Regions from separate parts of the Exiguobacterium sp. s168 genome, predicted to be linked through region 1. Evidence: riboswitches for the same ligand, from Rfam matches in the RefSeq annotation. Region 1 holds a riboswitch; each other region holds the start of a gene.
What was found. A riboswitch is a leader RNA that binds a small molecule or an ion and turns the genes downstream of it on or off. The one in region 1 is predicted to bind S-adenosylmethionine.
Positions count from the first base shown of each region.

Region 2: linked by a shared signal. The riboswitch ahead of KNQ15_RS09400 (2,3-diketo-5-methylthiopentyl-1-phosphate enolase) and the one ahead of KNQ15_RS08260 (amino acid permease) in region 1 are both predicted to bind S-adenosylmethionine.
Region 3: linked by a shared signal. The riboswitch ahead of msrA (peptide-methionine (S)-S-oxide reductase MsrA) and the one ahead of KNQ15_RS08260 (amino acid permease) in region 1 are both predicted to bind S-adenosylmethionine.
Region 4: linked by a shared signal. The riboswitch ahead of metK (methionine adenosyltransferase) and the one ahead of KNQ15_RS08260 (amino acid permease) in region 1 are both predicted to bind S-adenosylmethionine.

Region 1 covers NZ_JACSNE010000011.1:283-3,428, reverse strand. Annotated here, with positions in the region: gene KNQ15_RS08260 (amino acid permease) at 1-1,397, opposite strand, end outside; gene mmuM (homocysteine S-methyltransferase) at 1-19, opposite strand, end outside; SAM riboswitch class I at 1,475-1,576, opposite strand; gene KNQ15_RS08255 (polysaccharide pyruvyl transferase family protein) at 1,686-3,146, opposite strand, start outside.
Region 2 covers NZ_JACSNE010000013.1:53,228-56,373, forward strand. Annotated here, with positions in the region: gene KNQ15_RS09395 (2-hydroxy-3-keto-5-methylthiopentenyl-1-phosphate phosphatase) at 1-474, opposite strand, end outside; gene KNQ15_RS09400 (2,3-diketo-5-methylthiopentyl-1-phosphate enolase) at 471-1,661, opposite strand; SAM riboswitch class I at 1,732-1,833, opposite strand; SAM riboswitch class I at 2,039-2,142, shown strand; gene mtnK (S-methyl-5-thioribose kinase) at 2,222-3,146, shown strand, end outside.
Region 3 covers NZ_JACSNE010000013.1:32,525-35,670, forward strand. Annotated here, with positions in the region: gene KNQ15_RS09270 (MFS transporter) at 1-71, opposite strand, end outside; gene KNQ15_RS09275 (winged helix-turn-helix domain-containing protein) at 86-682, opposite strand; gene msrA (peptide-methionine (S)-S-oxide reductase MsrA) at 913-1,443, opposite strand; SAM riboswitch class I at 1,539-1,642, opposite strand; gene KNQ15_RS09285 (M20 metallopeptidase family protein) at 1,705-2,883, opposite strand; gene KNQ15_RS09290 (putative quinol monooxygenase) at 2,961-3,146, shown strand, end outside.
Region 4 covers NZ_JACSNE010000002.1:256,174-259,319, reverse strand. Annotated here, with positions in the region: gene pckA (phosphoenolpyruvate carboxykinase (ATP)) at 1-829, opposite strand, end outside; SAM riboswitch class I at 1,064-1,190, shown strand; gene metK (methionine adenosyltransferase) at 1,319-2,527, shown strand; gene KNQ15_RS02680 (GNAT family N-acetyltransferase) at 2,666-3,146, shown strand, end outside.

The DNA.
Region 1 (3,146 bases):
GATTTTTGATTCGGGACATCTTCAACACTCCGTTTCTGAGAAGAATTCGTGAACGCATGAACGACATAACAGATCACGATGAATGGAATACCACAGTACAAGGCAATGCGTTGGGTCGGATCAAATCCGATACCAATCAGGGAAATCAAACAAACGACGAAAGCAACGATCGGGACGAATGGAAAGAGTGGTGTGCGATAGACCAATTCGTCGACCGTATGCCCTTCGCGGAGAAATTGTTTCCGGAAGCGATACTGGGCAACGCTGATACTCATCCAAACGACGACGACAGCGAGACCGGAAATCGAGACGAGCGCAATATAGACACTTCCTGCTGCATAGATGCTAGACAGCAAGGCAAGTCCTCCGCCAAGCATGCTGAACAATACGGCTCGTAGTGGCACCCCATTTGGCGTCACCTGGGCGAAGAAGCGTGGAATCATGCGTTCGTTCGCAAGCGACCAGAGCATCCGAGAGGCGGCGTAAAGTCCAGAGTTCGCTGCCGACAAGATCGCTGTCAAAATGACGAAGTTCATCACGTCTGCTGCGTAAGGAATTCCGATTCGTTCAAACACGGCGACGAACGGACTTTCGAGTACGCCTTTCCCTTCCGTTGGCAACAAGACGGCTAACACGATGATCGTACCGACGAAAAAGAGAACCAGTCGTAAAATCGTCGTCCGGATCGCAAGCGGAATCGTCCGTTTCGGATCGACTGCTTCACCTGCTGCTACACCGATCAGTTCCGTTCCCGAGTAAGCAAAGTTCACGGCAAGCATCGTCATGAAGATGACGAAAGCGCCATTTGGGAACAACCCGCCTTCGGTTAACGAAGAAAAGAATGGAGCCGGACTACCATCTTGCAGTGGAATGAAGCCGACGATGGCTCCCGCACCAAGTAAAATGAAAGCAATGATCGTCACGACCTTAATCGCTGAAAACCAAAACTCGACTTCAGCGAACACGCGGACCTTCAAGACGTTGATACCAAGGATCATCGCAGCGAATAAGGCGCTGAACACCCACACCGGAATCGACGGGAACCAACGTTGCATCAAAATACCTGCTGCCGTGAATTCTGAACCAAGGGCGACCGTCCACGTCAGCCAGTAGAGCCAGGCGACTGTGTAACCGGTACCGGGTCCGATGTAATTCGTTGCGTATTTATGAAATGAACCGGTTTCCGGCATGTGCACGGCGAGTTCACCGAGACTTAACATAACTAAGTAGACGACGACTGCCCCAATCAAATACGACAAAATCGTCCCGACCCGTCCTGCTTGTTCTAACGTATAACCTGTACTTAAAAACAATCCTGTTCCAATGACACCACCTAACGACAGCATAATCAGATGACGTGATTCCATCTTGCGTCGAAAAGCCCCACTCGTTTTCATGAATTCGTTTCCTCCTCATTCCACCTATTTCAAACAAAAAACGCATCCTCACGGATGCGTAGGTCGACAATTCGGAAATCTTATCGATCGGGTGCAGCACCCGCAGGAATTAGCACAGTATCTTTCGACCTGTTGCTGAGGTTTCATAGGGCCAGTCCCTCCACCTCTCTGGATAAGTATGTAATTGTTCCTAACCCTATCAAGTCTTTTTCGAATTGTCAACACAATTCAGAATACTTCTATCCAAAAAACATTCCGCATCGTATCGATCCGGAATGTTTGGAGGTCTTATTTTTTAGCGAATAAATCCGCTGTTTTCAAGGCTGCACGAACCGCTTTCCGGTTCAATGTCCCTTGCAGATGTTTCATTTTCTTCGTTTGGGCAGCCAGTTGCGCTTTGAGCGCCGCAATCTCTTGATCCTTTTGAGCCGTTCCTGTTTGTTTCTGCAATGCTTTGATTTTCTTATCTTTTTCAGCTAATTGTGCTTTTGTTTGTTTTTGCGCATCCGCAATCTTCTTCTCTTGTTCCGGGAAGAACCGTTCGAAACGGGCGACTGCTTCTTCAAGACTTACGCCAGAAATCGGTTGGACTGGTGGGAGCAACTCAGTTTGCGCCATTTGACGGTCAAACGGTACATTCTCAGGATAGTTCGTCTCTTGATAGATATGCTCAAGATCATTCACGTTCAAGAAGTCAACGAAGTTGTCGAAGTTACGCGCTTGAACACGTGCTGGACTTTGGAAGTCAGCGTTGGCTACGATGTCGGATAATTGTGTATCCGCTTTGATGTCGTTCGCCCAAATGTGCGTCAATTGATGGTATTCCGTCAATTCGCGCATCCGTGCATCTTTTGGAATGAGGATACTCGGCGTACCCGCAAGCGTCGCTGTGATGTTTCCGTGCAAGCGCGCACCAAAACTAAGGTCTGCTTGTCCGATGAAATCGAACCATGTCTGTGCGTTCAAGAAGAAACGGACCCGATCATTCATATAAGCAGGATCCGACATCTTCACCGGATAGTTCGTCACTGAAAGATCTGCGATCGGGTGCGTTCCTGTGTACGTTAACTTCAGTTCCTTCATCCACTGGGGAATGAAGTAATGATTCGGGTATTCTTCCATTCCGCGTGTAATGAAATCAAGGACGTTTTGTGGAGCCAAACGTGACGAGTTGACCGTAATCATCGACTCAGGTGTGATGTTCGTTTCACGGATGTGCAAGTCGCGACCAAACGCGTACATCGAAGGACATCCAATGACACGATGATCGATCCCTTCGCGGAAACCAAGACGTGTTAAGTATTTCGATGTGATCTCTCCGCGAAGACCAAGCATGCTTGAGCGCTCGAGAACGGCACTGACGAATGCTTTAACATCTTCATCGAATGGGAATCCACCATCTAAGTCTGGTTCAAACGGTGCACGTAATCCTACACCGATGACGACGACTGGAATCTTTAATTTTTTGATGAGACGTGTATATTTCCGTAACGTCGGTACGAATTCTTTTCGGAATGCGTCCGCTAACGGAATGACATAAAGATCAAAGTTGGCATTGATTTCGTCTGCCCGTTCTTCGTCGTAATAGTAATAGTCAGGTGTAATCGTCGTACCTTCTGTCATCAACGTACGAAAGATACTGTATTGATAGATAAGATTTCCAACGTTTCCTCCAATGGAATTATGTTTCATCAAATAAGGAGCATCGAACTGTTCGAATGGTGTCATACCTGCACGAATAATAATACG
Region 2 (3,146 bases), on a different contig from region 1:
TTTACGCAATGTCCGGGCAACGGATGTTTTACAACAGCCGCACCCGTTCGTGCAATGGGCATCGCAGGCGTTTGGCCAATCGATATGGACGAATGGACCACTGAAATCGGCGACGTTACAGTAAATCTGTTCTTGTTCAAGGAATGGCGCTAAGATTGGTTCGACGAAAAAGTCCATTCCACCGCTGACGATCGAAAAATCGATTCCTTGACGACGACTGTACTGAAGTAACTCCGAAAATCCGTCGCGAATAACGGCGCGCTCCAATAAAAAGTCAAGATAAGACGTTTTCCCATCAGATGACAGAAGTGCGAACATTTGCCCGACGCCACTCTGAATCGATAGCGTCCGGTCGAGTACGCCGCGTTTCAACGGTTCGAAGTCACTCGCTGGCGCAAATGCCTGCATGAGTGCGATGATGTTATCCTGCGTCGTCACCGTACCGTCGAAGTCACAAAGAATCCGTACGGTCATGACTTGATCCCCCAAGCGTCGAGGGCGATCCGTAATTCTTCATGACGCGATGCTGCCGCCGATAGGGATTCATTTGCGAGTGCCGCATCGAGTGCCTGACGGAAAGCAATGACACCAGCCGCAGCACCTTGCGGATGACCATGTACGCCGCCGCCGGCGTTGATGACGGAATCGATACCGAAGTCCCGTACGAGTTGAGCGACGAGTCCAGGATGAATACCAGCTGAAGGAACCGGGAAGATCGATTTCGTCTGACCGAGACGGGTCGCTTCGACCGCGATGCCACGAGCGACATCCTTTGGCAAAGCGACATTGCCGTAAGGAGACGGGAATAGCGTCAAGTCTGCTCCAGCAGCACGCGGTAATGTGCCGAGTAAGACAGGAGCTGCGACTCCGTGATTCGGGCTAGCGATCAACGCACCGCTATATGCTGGATGATTGAAGATCGGAACGTTGATTTCCGGATCACTCGCCAGTTCGCGTAAGACGTCGAGTCCGTATGTGAAGGTATTCAGCAAGAATGCGGTCGCTCCAGCATCAATCAATCGCTTGGCTTGATCCTTGAGCGTAAAGACGGGACCACTGAGTGTGATCGCATATAACGCACGTTTACCGGTCCGGTGGAAGTGAGCATCGATGACCTCACGTCCGATTCGTGCCCGGTCAATCGTCGGTGTCAACGGATTGTCGTATAGGATCTCATCGTCTTTGACGAGGTCAATCCCACCAGCGAGTTGTCCTTCGAGTTGATCACGAAGGAACGATAAATCCCGTCCGATGACTCCTTTGAAGATGCTCATTAATAATGGGCGATCTTCGACACCGATCAAGGAGCGGACCCCTTCGATCCCGAATTTCGCACCTGGAAAGTCCGACGTAAATGTATCGGGTAATAGCAATTCCGTTAGTTTGATTTCACCGTCGAGTGAGAGTTTCCCGAAGACGGTCGTCAGAATCGCAGAAAAGTCGCGCGACACGTTATGTTCCGGATAACGAATCGTGATATATCCTTTGCCATCGCGCTCTTCGGTATGTACGACTTCCCCTTTGAACGAGGCGAGTTGTTGTTGTTCGAGATGATTCAGTTCCGTCCAAGAACCGACTGTCAGACCAAGCGCGAGTTGTTCAGCGCGTTGCTCGAGTCGATCACGGGCAGTCAATTGATAAGTAGCAGTGATATAAGCCATGTCTTTCCTCCTTCAACAAAAAAATGGTCTCTCGTCAGTGACAAGAGACCATGAATAATTCGAACGTGGACTCTTATCTGTCAGCTTAGTAGCTGCAAGAATTAGCACCGTGCCAAAAGGTCGGTTGCTGCGACATCGTAGGGCTTGTCCCTCCGTCTGCTCTTGATAAGAATTGGATGAAATTGTGAAATCTAATTGCAATTTTTACATGAGAATCGTCACTTGTCAAATTATTTTTAGAAAATTTATTTTTTTGAAAATACTCTTTCTATATATGGCATGAAAACGATATCGATTTCTGCTTGATTTCGATTTGACAGCGAGGAAGTCGATTGCGTAAGATTCAAATCAATATCACACACGACAACTACATACGACTCTTATCGCGAGTTGGCAGAGGGAATTGGCCCGATGACGCCGCAGCAACCGACCACTAGGCACGGTGCTACATCCAACAGACGTTTCGTCTGAGAGATAAGAGGACGCAGTGACTTTCCTGCGCCTCTTTTCGATGACGAAAAGAGGCGCTTTTTCGTGTATTACATTAGGGGGAAACTGAGATGACATACAAAGCATTCACAGAACAGGACGCGATTGAACGGGTCCGCTCATTAGGACTGATCGGCGACGGAGCCGTCGAAGCAGAAGAGATTGGCGATGGGAATCTTAACCTCGTCTTCCGAATTCGAGAAGGTGAACATCGATTGATTCTAAAACAAGCACTCCCGTACGCAAAAGTCGTCGGTGAGAGCTGGCCATTATCGCTCGAGCGGGCGTGGATTGAGCAATCCGCACTCCGTGAATTCGCCCGGCATGCCGTGCCGTTCGTACCACGTGTTTTTCATGCTAGTCACGAAGAGGCGTATACGGTCATGGAAGATCTTTCACATCTGACGATCGTTCGGACTGGACTGCTCGCGGGTGAACAGTATCCGTTGCTTGCGGAACATATCGGTTCTTATCTCGCTCGGACTTTATTCCATACATCGGACTTTGCGCTTGGTCCGGTTGAAAAGAAACGTGTTGCTCGAACGTACTACAATCCAGATTTGTGCGATATCACAGAAAAACTGATCTTCACAGATCCGTTTCATGACGCGGAGACGAACGAGATTGAAGCCGGACTGGAGGAAGAAGTGGCACGTCTTTGGGCAGACGATGAGTTAAAACGCGAAGTCGCAAAACTCGAAGCACTCTTCATCACGAAAGGGGATGCGTTGCTACACGGCGATCTACATACAGGAAGCATCTTCGCTTCGGCGACGGAAACGAAAGTCATCGATCCAGAATTCGCCTTCTATGGTCCATTCGGATTCGATGTCGGGCAATTCATCGCCCATCTTTTCTTCGCGGCATATCCAGATTACCCTACACGACGTGACGCAAGAATCAAGGACATCGATACGTTCTGGCTGACGTTTGCTTCAACGTTCCGTGCCTTATGGGAACGGGAAGCCGTCGAACCATTCCAGGCATCGGGACTTG
Region 3 (3,146 bases), on a different contig from region 1:
GACCCCCATAAAAATAAAAAGGATCGATTTTTAAACAGCGAGTGTTGCATATCCATTTCAACAGGTAGCATGGGGCACCTCCGATTTAAACCTCGTCATTCTCAAACAGTGGTTCATCAATTGCTAAAGCAGTCGTCATGATGTAAAAGTGCTTTTGATCTTTTTCGTCAGGTGGAGACTGTGTGAACTCGTCTAATAAAGCACGATATTTTGTAGCAAACCGTTGAAAGTCGGCTTCAGACATCGTTAGTTCCTTTTGAAGCGATAAGCTCATCCAGTCCTCGACGTTCGAAGATACGGGAGCAAAAGCAGCTGTCGGAGCCGTAAGGACGCGTGTCTTTGCCCGGTCGAGTACCTCAAGATACGACTGCCGAGTCGCCTCTTTTGTCTCGACGAAGTTCAGAAGGTGATCAGCAGGAATGTATCCTCGGGCAATCGCTTGGTAATATTTCAACAAGTTGCCGCCCTGTTCTTCTGTCCGGACGAGGCGAATTAAGTCATGCTTTTCAAGTTCCCGTACATGATAAAGGACCTTCGCGCGGGATAACGTCAGCAAGTGGGCTAACTGATGCACCGTATGCGGTTTTTCGACGAGAAACATAAGAATTTTTGTTCGTAATGGATCACTGATCACCTTCAATTGTTCATAGCTGTTCAGTATATGAATCGCTTTTTGTTCCATCCAATCATCTCCTTTTTAACCGGTTAATTTTTATTAACCGTAAAACAAAAAACTTCATTTGTAAACGATTACAAATTTATGCAAGGGTGACGCAAAGGACAAAGCAGTTGGTTTACATACAAAAAATTGACTCCAATGACATCTCGGTCATCCTCCACTTTCTACTGGAAAGTAGGGGAAGAACGAGATGCTTGAAATCAGTCTCAGCTACTGTATATGGTTCGAGGTGATTAGACCGTCGTCGTATCTTTCCATTCTTGCTCGATGAAAGCATCGCGACCAGAAGCAGCACGATCTTTTTTATAATGTTCTGGATTTTTCTTATGGAAGTCTTGATGGTACTCTTCCGCTGGATAAAATTCAGAAGCGGCATCGATCCGCGTCACGATCGGTTGTTTGAAACGATTGCTTGCAGCAAGAGTGTCACGAGAAGCGATCGCTGCTTCATGCTGAGCATCCGTATGATAGAAGATTGCTGGTGCGTACTGCGTGCCGCGATCTTGGAACTGACCGTCTGCATCCGTCGGATCCGTTTGTGGCCAGTAGAGTTCGAGCAGACGCTCGTACGGGAACAGACTCGGATCAAACGTGATTTGAACGACTTCGAGATGTCCTGTCGTTCCTGTTTTAACTTGCTCGTATGTCGGGTGATCGACGTGTCCACCCATGTAACCTGATACGATTCCCTCGATTCCTGGTAATTCTTCAAACGGTGTCACCATACACCAAAAACATCCACCTGCAAATGTTGCTTTTTCCATCCGTATCTTCCTCTCCGTGGGAAATTCCCATTGTATGTCTGACAGCGAGAAAAACGAAAACGACTCCTTCGCTTGGTTGCAAAAGGAGTCGCCGCTTTTTATCAACCAAAGCTTTCGCTTTGCTGGTCGTAGCACCTTGCTATGCGCAGGTTGCTGGGACGTCATCGATCCAGATCTCTCGGTCCACTCTTGATAAGGGTATATGAAGTTGATGTCATTCGTTATCATTGTTGTGATGATACCATTCACAAAGAAAAAAAGTCAATCCTTAGGTTTCAAGGCACGTAAAACGGTCGCTCCGAGTGTTTTCGCACCAACCAACAACGCCTGTTCGTTGATCTCGTACTGCGGATGATGTTGTGGATGATTGACGCGACCGTCCGTATATCCGGAGCCGGTGAAGAAATAACTACCCGGTACGTGCGTTAAGTAATGTGCGAAGTCATCCGCCGCCATCATCGGTGTGAGTGACCGGACAGATGCTTCCGGTAAGAAAGAAGCGGCTTCCTGAACGAGTTTTGTCTCGTCCGGATGATTCCAAAGCGCCGGGTAACCCGTCGTGAAGTCAATCGAATAGGTGGCACCGATGCCGGCACACGTTGTTTTGGCGATAAGGTCGACTTCTTGTCGGAGCTGATGTCGTAGTGTCTCGTTGAACGTCCGAATCTCCCCGACGATGCGTGCTTCACCTGTGACGATGTTCGGAGCCGTTCCCGCATGGAAGGACCCGATCGCAAGGACAGCGGGTTCGAACGGATCGACCCGTCGACTGACAAGGTGTTGGAGGTTACAGACCAGTTGTGCACCGGCGACAAGCGCATCTTTTGTTTTGTGCGGTGCCTGGGCATGCCCGCCTTGACCGTGAACGATGATTTCGAATTCATCGATCGCGCATAATGTATGTCCTTCTCGAAAACCGATCGTACCGACCGGTAAATCATTTTCGAGATGTGTCGCGAAGATCGCATCGACGCCTTCGAGGACCCCGGCTTCAATCATTTGGATCGCGCCACCGGGAAAGACCTCTTCACCATGCTGGTGGATGATTCGAATCGTTCCTTGCAATTGATCCCGTAATGGATAGAGTGTAGCAGCAAGGGCCATCACCATCGCCGTATGCCCATCGTGTCCACATGCATGCATGACACCAGGGTGAATCGACCGGAAAGCGAGTGTCGTCTCTTCTTGAAGCGGTAAGGCATCAAAATCTGCACGAACAGCAATCGTCGGACCAGGTTGTTTGCCTTCGATCGTCGCGACGACACCACGACCTCCGACGGCTGTTTCGTGAGGGATGCCCTGCTCCGCATAAAAGTTTGCAATTCGTTCTGGTGTGCGGACTTCCTGGAAAGAGAGTTCCGGATGTCGATGAAAATCACGACGTAACGCGATCATCGTGGGTTCGAATTGTTCAAGTGCTTCAAAAAGTTGAGTTTGCATCTTCAGGCTCCTTTGACGTGTGTCTTTTCGTGAAAATGGGTACAGATACAGGTAATCACGAAAGGGGATAATGAAACATGGGAGAAATCGTCGTCAACGCTGTACTTACAATCAAAGCAGGACTTGCGGATCAAGTCTTCCCGATTCTACAAACGGTCTATCATGCCTCACAAAAAGAAGAAGGGTGCTTACGTTATTCCTTACATCAATCGATCGAGGATGAGCATCAATTCATGCTGTATGAAGTGTATCGTGATGAAGAG
Region 4 (3,146 bases), on a different contig from region 1:
TTTCACGTGACAGGTTAACCGTCTTCGCATAACATCCTCCTTCGATGTTGAAGACACCATCGTGTGACCAACCATGTTCGTCGTCACCAATCAATTGGCGGCTATCATCAGCGGAAAGGGTGGTCTTACCAGTCCCAGATAGACCGAAGAACAAGGCAACGTCACCTTCGTGTCCGACGTTTGCCGAACAGTGCATTGAAAGAACGTTTTCTTGTGGCAAGAGGTAGTTCATGACGGAAAATATTGATTTTTTGATTTCGCCCGCATACTCCGTTCCACCAATCAAGACGATTCGGTGTTCGAACGACATGGCGATGAACGTCTCAGAGTTCGTTCCGTCAACGGCAGGATCTGCCTTGAAATGTGGTGCGTAGACGACCGTGAACGGTTCAAAGGCAGCCACTTCAGGATATTCGCGTAAAAAGAGTTGTTTGGCAAAGAGATTATGCCAAGCGTATTGTGTGAGCACACGGACCGGAAGGGTGAAGTGCGTATCTGCACCTGCTGCAGCTTCTGTGTAGTAGAGATGATCGGCTTCGTTCATGTAACGAAGAACCTTCTGCAACAATTGTTCAAATTTGTCTCCATCCATTGGTTGGTTAACGTGACCCCAATCAATGTGAGACTCGCAGGAAGAATCACGGACGATGAACTTATCTTTTGGTGAACGACCTGTAAATTTCCCCGTTTCTACAGATAATGCGCCGTTCTCAGCAAGGACACCTTCTTCGTTTCGAATCGCATGTTCGACAAGTTCAGCAACAGATAGTTGTTTGAACACATGCTCTTTCTTGAGTAGTTCTTCGATATTCAGGACCGTCATCGGCATCCTGACCCCACCTTTCCCCTACGTTGGTTTTGGCTCATCGCATTTAGTATGACACATTTATTATATATGACATACTAAAGGGAGAGCAATCATTTTCTGGTGCTGATTTCTATTTATCTGGAAACGCTTTCAGCATTAACAGTTTAACATCTCTTTCAAAAAGTTTCGACTAGAATTTGAAACCTTGCTTGACAGAGTAGTTACAACTTTATATCATGTAATTCGTAACGGATACTCTTATTCTGAGCAGGTGGAGGGAACAAGGCCCGAAGAAACCCGGCAACCGTCCTACATTAATTCACATATTAATGAGGGAAAAGGTGCTCTCCTGAAGCGAAGTAAACACTTCGAACGATAAGAGGGTAAAGGAAGAACGCACAACCTTTCCCTGACCATTTTTTGGACTTGGAAAGGTTTTTTTCATTTTACCGTCCCACTCAACTAGGGGAAATGAGTACACCGTCAAATTCTTTTTTGGGAGGGTCATACATGACAAACCTTAATCGCCGACTTTTCACGTCGGAGTCAGTCACTGAAGGTCATCCAGATAAAATCTGTGACCAAATTTCGGATTCAATTCTTGATGCAATCCTCGCAGCGGATCCAAACGCACGTGTTGCGGCAGAAACTTCTGTTACAACAGGTCTCGTTCTCGTTGCAGGTGAGATCACGACATCAACTTACGTCGACATTCCAAAAGTCGTTCGTGAAACGATTCGTGAAATCGGTTATACACGCGCGAAATACGGTTTCGACGCGGACACGTGTGCTGTATTGACATCAATCGATGAGCAATCAGCAGACATCGCTCTTGGTGTCGACCAAGCGCTTGAAGCACGTGAAGGTAGCATGTCTGATGCAGAAATCGATGCTATCGGTGCAGGAGACCAAGGTCTCATGTTCGGTTACGCAACGAAAGAAACACCAGAACTCATGCCACTTCCAATCTCGCTTTCACACCGTCTCGCACGCCGTTTGGCAGAAGTGCGTAAAAACGGTCAACTCGACTACCTTCGTCCGGACGGAAAAACACAAGTCACGGTCGAATACAACGAGAACAACGAGCCGGTTCGTGTCGATACAATCGTCATCTCGACACAACACGCAGAAGAAGTCACGCTTGAGCAAATCCAAGCTGACTTGAAAGAACACGTCATCACACCGGTCATCCCGGCTGAATACATCGACGCAGCAACGAAATTCTTCATCAACCCAACTGGTCGTTTCGTTATCGGCGGACCACAAGGAGATGCTGGATTGACTGGTCGTAAGATCATCGTTGATACGTATGGTGGATACGCACGCCACGGCGGTGGAGCATTCTCAGGTAAAGATCCAACGAAAGTCGACCGTTCAGCTGCATACGCAGCACGTTACGTCGCGAAGAACCTCGTTGCTGCAGGTCTTGCAGACAAAGCAGAAGTTCAACTCGCGTACGCAATCGGTGTCGCGCACCCAGTATCAATCGCGGTTGACACATTCGGCACAGGAAAACTTCCTGAAGCGCAACTCGTCGAATTGGTTGCTGAAAACTTCGATCTTCGTCCGGCTGGAATCATCAACATGCTTGATCTCCGTCGTCCGATCTATCGTCAAACAGCTGCATACGGTCACTTCGGTCGTACAGATGTTGAGCTTCCATGGGAGCAAACAGATAAAGCAGCAGTTCTTGAAGAACAAGCAAAACGTTTCGCATAATCAAAAAGTCCGAGAACCCTACGCGGGTTTTCGGACTTTTTTTGTTTACGGGGAACTTTGCAGGAAACGAATGTTTTTTCTAGAAGAGGGTAAAAGTACATGAGTCGATTCGTATGAATACAAAGGGGGGTTCCGATTATGGAAATACGCGAAGCTATTCCAGCTGATGCAGGACGTATTCATGACATTGCCGTCACATCTTGGTTGGATACGTATGCAGAAATCTATTCCGAACGTTCAAAAGCGCATTTCGTGCAGGAGGCGTATCCGCAAGAAGAAGTCGTTCGTGCGATCCGGACGGCGGAAGAAGCACGGGGAGAGTATTTTTATGTCGGAATCATCGACGAGGAAATCGTCGGTTTCATTCATGCTGTTGATGTTGAGGGAACGTGGGAGATCGTTCGTCTGTACGTCTTACCGAAATATCAGCAAAATGGTATCGGGCGACGTCTGATCCGTGAACTCGAACGACAAGGTGCCGTCCCACTCGAAGTCTACGTGGAAGCACGTAACTATAAAGCACGTCAGTTCTTGACCTCATTTGGTTTTGAAGAACTGAGTGAGATGACGGAAGAAGTCTTTGGGCAAGTAGAATCTGTCATTCGTCTTCGCCATGTCG